3 regions of the Paenibacillus sp. 4624 genome follow, and region 3 is predicted to be linked to each of the others. Evidence: riboswitches for the same ligand, from Rfam matches in the RefSeq annotation. Region 3 holds a riboswitch; each other region holds the start of a gene.
The links. Region 3 has a riboswitch for cobalamin ahead of nikB (nickel ABC transporter permease). Riboswitches for the same ligand answer to the same signal wherever they lie in the genome.

Region 1 (2,273 bases), on a different contig from region 3:
TAGCTTTTACAAGTGGGCCGCAAGTTCGATTCTTAACGGAATATGCAACTTCCCAAGGCAAGCTGCAGCAGATGCTGACGGCCTTTAAAGAAGGAGTAGTCCCAGCCTCAGTTGGTAAAGTTACGGCGAATGCCATGCGTGAGGAAGGCATTGAAGCGCTGGTTGTGCCGCAAGAGGAGAAGATGGGAGCGCTCATCGTTGAACTGGGACGTTACTTTGCTGCGAATCCGGTGGGTGTCCGGGAAGAATAATAAAGAGAGCATTCATAGGGCAAGAGATGCCCGAAGTGGCTCTATTCTGTAATGATATGTAAAGGTTCTGATCCGTTTACGGATCGGGATCTTTTTTTCATTTTTATCCAAAATTAATGTAGAGGACAATCTTGAGAAGCGTGGACATTATTTCCTGACCGATGGTATGATGAAGACAATATGAAAGCAGCAAGGTGCTCTTGCATAAAGCAAGAGGTAACAGGGAATCGGGTGCAAGTCCCGAGCGGTCCCGCCACTGTAATGGTGAAGCGTTTTCCATGAAAGTCACTCGGTACAACGGGGAAGACAGGAAAGGACGCTAATGATCCAGAGCCAGGAGACCTACCTTGCATGTGTCACCAAACCCTTCGCGGAAAGGAGTGGTGTACGATAAGTTCGGGAAAGGGACAAACTGTGGTTTGTCCTGTGAGGCTCCATATGGGCTGTTATGGTTGCCTGTGATTCCTTATTTTGGGGTATTACAGGCCAAGTTTCCCGAGTGTAAGTACATGCGTATCTCATCCGTGATTAGGATGGGATTTTTTTGTTTTTCGGACAGGAACGAAGTTGCCGAGTTGAGCAGAAGAAATGATGAGTTACAGGGCAATGAGGTGAAAGAAACAAATCTGTATTGCAAAAACTTTGGATCGGCGTTAAGGAGAAACTTTCTTGAAGTGGACCTTTTAGATAAACAAGGTTGAGCGTTAATCGTATGACAAGTGGAGTGAGGGGGAAAACGGTATGCAAAAGCAAGGCAAGCTGCTGATCATCGGTTTCGGTCCAGGTGCGATGGAGCACATAACTAAACGGGCACTAGATGCGTTGCAGGAGAGCGAGGTCATCATTGGATATAACACCTATGTGGATCTGATCAGGCCTTTGTTGAATGGACAAGCCATTGTACGTACAGGCATGACGGAGGAAGTCAGCCGGGCACAGGAAGCGGTTAGACAAGCGGAAGCGGGCCATATTGTTGCCGTAATCTCCAGTGGGGATGCCGGGGTGTATGGCATGGCAGGGCTTGTGTACGAAGTGCTCATTGAGCAAGGCTGGAAGCCGGATACTGGCGTAGCTGTTGAGGTTATTCCTGGCGTGTCGGCGATTCAATCGTGTGCGTCCTTGCTTGGTGCGCCTGTTATGCATGATGCGTGTACGATCAGCCTTAGCGATCATCTGACACCATGGGAAACCATTATTCGGCGGGTTGAGGCAGCGGCTTCGGCCGATTTTGTTATTGCTCTGTATAATCCCCGCAGTGGACGGCGTACACGCCAGATTGTAGAGACGCAAGAGATGTTGCTTCGTTACCGTGATCCGAAGACACCTGTTGGCTTGGTCAAAAGTGCATATCGGGAGCGTCAGGACGTGGTCATGACAACGCTGGAGGAGATGCTGAATCACGATATCGGTATGTTAACCACCGTGATTATCGGTAATTCCTCGACCATGATGTACGAAGGACTCATGGTCACCCCGCGCGGATATCAGCGGAAGTATACGCTGAACTCCGCGGAACAGCCGCTCAGGCCCCATGAGCGGCTACGCACCGAAGCCGAGCCATGGTCGCTCGGCGCACAAGAAGCCCGCGCTGCCGCCTCCGGCGAGGCAGCGGGCGATGGCGCGGCCCGCGCTGCCGCCTCCGGCGAGGCAACGGGCGGTGGCGCGGCCCGCGCTGCCGCCTCCGGCGAGGCAACGGGCGATGGCGCGGCCCGCGATGCCCAGGCCGCGCCACCGGCGGAGCCAGCCCTGCGCGGCGCCAGCGCCGGAGCGGGCACGGCTCCGCAAGGGCAGCCGCCCGCAGGCGCATGGGCGGCAACCCCGCCTGCGGCAAGCCCGGCACGCGGTGCTGGCACCGCCGTGCTTGCCGCAGAGCGGCCCGCGTCCGCGGCGGCAGAGGCCGCACCGCGCGCTGCCGCTGTGGCGCCACGCGCCGGCGCAGCCGAGCTTGCCGCCGAGGCGCTGACGCGGCTCGCGGCAGGCGGTGCGCTCGCGGGCGAAGCGGCAAGCCGCTGGCTGGACGCG
Region 2 (2,273 bases), on a different contig from region 3:
ACAACACAAACCATAACGTGACTACACCGGTCAAAAAAGCAACCAGCGGCAGTGTCCAAATACCAATTATAGCGTACTGTAAACCAAAGAATATCAGGAATGCCGCCCCCACCGAAGCACCAGAGGAAACCCCCAGTGTGAATGGATCAGCCAGAGGATTGCGTAGCACACCTTGAAAGCCCGCCCCTGCAATTGCTAGTGAAGCACCTACGAGCATCGCAAGTAAGACACGCGGGAAGCGCACTTTCCAGATAATCTGTTCGGCAGCCTTGCTCCAATCGGGTGTAATCCAGTCACCCACCCATGGCATGTTGTGAACGAGAATACCAGCGATGTCCCGGATGGGCAGCGCCACTGAACCAATGCCCGTACAGATGAGCACGGTAAGCACCAGCAGCACCACACCCATCGTTCCGAACAGGATCAGCTTTCTGCTCATTTGAACAGGTCAGGATAGATCGCTTTGGCAACATCTTTCAACCCTTGAGTTATACGTGGGCCCGGACGGCTGAGCAAGTTGGCATCCAGTCCAATCACAGCATTGTTTTTCATCGCCGTAATTTGATCCCAGCCGCTACGTGCTTTGATAATCTGATCCAGCGTTTTGGAATTTTCGTCAACAACATCATTTGTATACAGAATAACGTCCGGGTTGGAGGCAATCACATTTTCCTCGTTAATCTCATACCAACCTTCTTTATCAGCAGCAATATTCATTCCTCCAGCTACGGTGATCAGTTCATCCATGAACTCACCTTTACCAACCGTCCAGCCTGGGGAGAACTCGATGTATACTTTTTTCTTATCTTCTGGTTTTACGGCTTTGACCGCTTCGGTTACATCTGTTACATCCTGCTTCATCTGTGTAATCAGCTTCTGTGCCTGCTCTTGATGATCGGTAATTTTACCGAATGTTTCGATATTGTTTATCACATCGTCAATGGATTTAGGATCGGTTTTGAAAATGGTGATGCCCAGATCACGCAGCTTTTTCACTGCATCCTCACTCAATGAAATGCCTCCGAATACGATATCCGCATCTGCTGCAATAACGGATTCTTCATTCGGCTTGTTAATACCGCCCATTTTTGCTTTTGTTTTTGCCGCTTCCGGATAATCATCATAATCGGAAACACCAATAATTTCATTGTCCAACCCAAGGGCAAACAGAGACTCTGTTTCAGCCGGAGATACGGATACGATTTTGGTTGGTGCTTTTTCAAAAGTGAAAGACTCACCCGTTGCATCCGTAACGGTCAGTGGATATTGGGTTTTAAGATCCTTTTGTGTTTGCTCTTGAGACTGCTCCTGTGCAGGTTGCTGTGAGCTGCCCGCTCCTTCTTTTGTTGCGGTATTACCGCATCCAGCCAGCGCCAGTGCCAACATTGCTGCGCTCAACAGGGATGTGAGTGCTTTCCAGTTCTTAATCATTGATTTAAACTCCCCTTCTCTATCTGTACTATTGTTGTTGCTTTTGTTATATACACGATGCCACTCCGATTGCAGTACCATTTTCCGATCGCTGTTACCCCCAGATTTTTTTTAATTCCCTTATTCAAAAGGAAAAATTCGGTGATAAGCGTATGCTTTCGATGTAGCTTTCTTGTAGAAAGCTTTCAGGCGAGCACTTCGTTTCTCCGAATTGGTTCTGCACTCTCCGTTATACGTGTATAAAATGACTCCACCACATCGTGTACAACAAAAAAATCCCTGATCCTTAAACAAGGATGAGGGATGACGTCTCGCATACGGCACTCCGGATACATGTTCAGCAGATAACTGTCCATGCGCACAGAATGGCCCGAAACGTTGTCCTTTCCTCGAAGGAACACCGGCTTGTACGTCCAGGGCTGGTAATCTGACTTACAGGATGGCTCCTGTTTCACAGTGGCGGGACCGTGCCGGATTTGCACCAGCTTCCCCATTTTACCCTTGTGCGCACCATAACTTGTCCTTGTTCACCTTGAACATTGGCTTTGCACGAGGGACCCTTGGTCGTTAAAGATGGTTAATTCAGATCAAACATTTTCGCAGTGCTCTTCGCACGAATCACGTCAGTTCAGGCCTCTCAGCACATCACACTAAATATGTCCGTCCGAGTCACACTTCTGTTGTGATTATAGGGTATATTGCACCACCTTACAACCCGATGTACGGAAAATTCACTCGTCTGCCAAGCCAGTGATCCCCTTGCTTTTCAAGATCAACCTGAATAGCCTGTCCAGGGATGACATGTGTATCCCAAAACCCCACGCCGTTGATGAGCCGGGACA
Region 3 (2,273 bases):
AATGTGGTCTCTGCCGGCTGGACGCAGATGGAACTGGTTTTGTTATTTTACGGCTGGGAGGCATGTGATCCTGCCCACTATTGGGGGCCGGGAGTGCGTGATTCCTATATCGTGCATTACGTACATGAGGGTCATGGTACGGTTTATATGGGAGATCGTGAATATCCTCTGAGCGAGGGCCAAGGATTCCTCATTTTACCCGACACGGTCATTCATTATGAAGCCGATGCAGAAGAGCCTTGGACATATTCATGGTTTGGCTTCAGAGGTGTACAGGCGAAGGCTTTTATGCAGCGTGCGCAGTTAAGTGAGGAGCACCCGGTGTTCACTGCTCATGAACCGAATATGATGGCAGCGCTGTATGACGAGATGCTTCAGGCTGGAACGAGTTCCCTTCCAGGAGGGGATGTAATGCATCAAAGCCTGTTATATCGACTTATGGCAGCATTAATTGCATCCTCACCGATCAAAGAAGAAGAAAACCCCCTCCTGTCGACGAAAGAGACTTATATTCGGCAGGCTGTGCGGTTTATGGAGAATCGGTATAGTCAGCGTACCACTATTCTGGATATCGCACAGGCTGTCGGGTTAGATCGAACGTATTTATCGGGGTTGTTCAAAGAGCGATACGGCAAGTCGCTACAAGCCTTTTTCCTGGAGTATCGCATGAATCGTGCGGCGGAACTGCTTCGCAACCCGATGTTGTCTGTGAGTGAAGTAGCCCACTCCGTTGGATACACTGACCCGTTACTCTTTTCCAAAATGTTCAAACGTGTGACAGGGGTGTCACCCAAGGGTTCGCGAGTACGGTATTAGCCGCATTTATGATTTCAATTTTAAAAGAAAAGTTTTGAACATTATTCCGTATGCCGCTATACTGATACAGAAGTGTAACAGATACCAACTTTTAGTGAATTGAATACGTGGAACTTGGTGCTCTACCCGCTGGGGTAGAAGCTTAAAAGGGAAGTCCGGTGTGATGCCGGCGCGGTCCCGCCACTGTAACAGAGGAGTCAGGCAGCATATCCACTGGTCTGGAGAAGACCGGGAAGGAGCTGTTATGGCAATGATGCTGAAGCCAGGAGACCTGCCAGGTTGGACAAACACAGCAGTACCCTACGGGAGATAGGAAGGTGTTTAAAGAGCATGATTTTTTCTGAAAATCTGTTTATTTAAGGCGTCCTTATCCCGTGAAACGGAGAAGGGCGCTTTTTTGAATTGGATTGAAATAAATGAGAATGATGGCGTACACGCGCATTAAACCGGGGAAGGGCGTTTTATTATTGGGCAGATATATCGTTAAACGGTTAGTACAACTGGTCGCCGTTCTGTTTGGAATCACCTTCCTGACATTTCTATTAACGTATCTGTCTCCTGGAGATCCCGCCAGACTGATGCTGATGTCCACTGGAGTTACACCTTCGGATGAACTGGTCAGACAGGTGAGGTCAGAGCTCGGGTTGGACAAGCCGTTTCTTGTTCGGTATGGAACCTGGCTAGGGCAAGTGGTCACCGGAGACTTTGGTACGTCGTATAAATACGACCGTCCCGTACTGGATGTGTTAATGGCCCGCCTTCCAGCAACGCTCAAGTTAACCGGGAGTGCGATGTTTCTGGTGATTTTGATTTCCTTTCCGCTGGGAGTTCTTTCGGCTGTACGCCGGAATCGATGGCTCGATTATGTCATTCGCCTGTTTTCGTTTGCCGGTCTATCCATGCCAAGCTTTTGGCTGGGCATGCTGCTGATGCTCGTATTTGGTGTACAGCTGAAGCTGTTACCCGTTATGGGTAATTCCGGCTGGCACAGCCTGATCCTGCCTGCGGTCACACTGGCTATTCCACTGATCGCCCAATACAGCCGGCAGATTCGTGCAGTCATGCTGGAGGAGATCGGCCAGAATTACGTGGTGGGAGCAAGAGCGAGAGGTGTGAAGGAATCGATGATCATTTGGCAGCATATTTTGCCGAATTCACTGCTGCCGATTGTGACACTTCTGGGCATGACAACGGGAGCATTACTTGGCGGAGCAGCGATTGTGGAAAGTTTATTCGTATGGCCGGGGGTAGGCCAGATGGCGGTGGATGCCATTTTCACTCGGGACTATCCCCTGATACAGGGGTATGTGATTTGGATGGCAGTCATCTATGTCACCCTGAATCTGATCGTGGATCTCTGGACACATCTGCGTGATCCGCGCATTCAACTGGATGTGGATGTGTAGATGATGATGAAGATTCGAGCATACCTGACACAACGTCGTCTATTTATTTTT

Region 1: another riboswitch for cobalamin. It lies ahead of cobJ (precorrin-3B C(17)-methyltransferase); the one in region 3 lies ahead of nikB (nickel ABC transporter permease).
Region 2: another riboswitch for cobalamin. It lies ahead of ABIE27_RS22335 (ABC transporter substrate-binding protein); the one in region 3 lies ahead of nikB (nickel ABC transporter permease).

Annotation. Positions count from the first base shown of each region.
Region 1 is NZ_JBNDJR010000002.1:472,080-474,352, forward strand. It holds gene ABIE27_RS06460 (uroporphyrinogen-III synthase) at 1-251, shown strand, start outside; cobalamin riboswitch at 427-615, shown strand; gene cobJ (precorrin-3B C(17)-methyltransferase) at 993-2,273, shown strand, end outside.
Region 2 is NZ_JBNDJR010000010.1:235,509-237,781, reverse strand. It holds gene ABIE27_RS22340 (FecCD family ABC transporter permease) at 1-439, opposite strand, end outside; gene ABIE27_RS22335 (ABC transporter substrate-binding protein) at 436-1,431, opposite strand; cobalamin riboswitch at 1,832-1,961, opposite strand; gene ABIE27_RS22330 (histidine phosphatase family protein) at 2,140-2,273, opposite strand, start outside.
Region 3 is NZ_JBNDJR010000012.1:28,036-30,308, reverse strand. It holds gene ABIE27_RS24210 (AraC family transcriptional regulator) at 1-816, shown strand, start outside; cobalamin riboswitch at 915-1,109, shown strand; gene nikB (nickel ABC transporter permease) at 1,233-2,222, shown strand; gene nikC (nickel transporter permease) at 2,226-2,273, shown strand, end outside.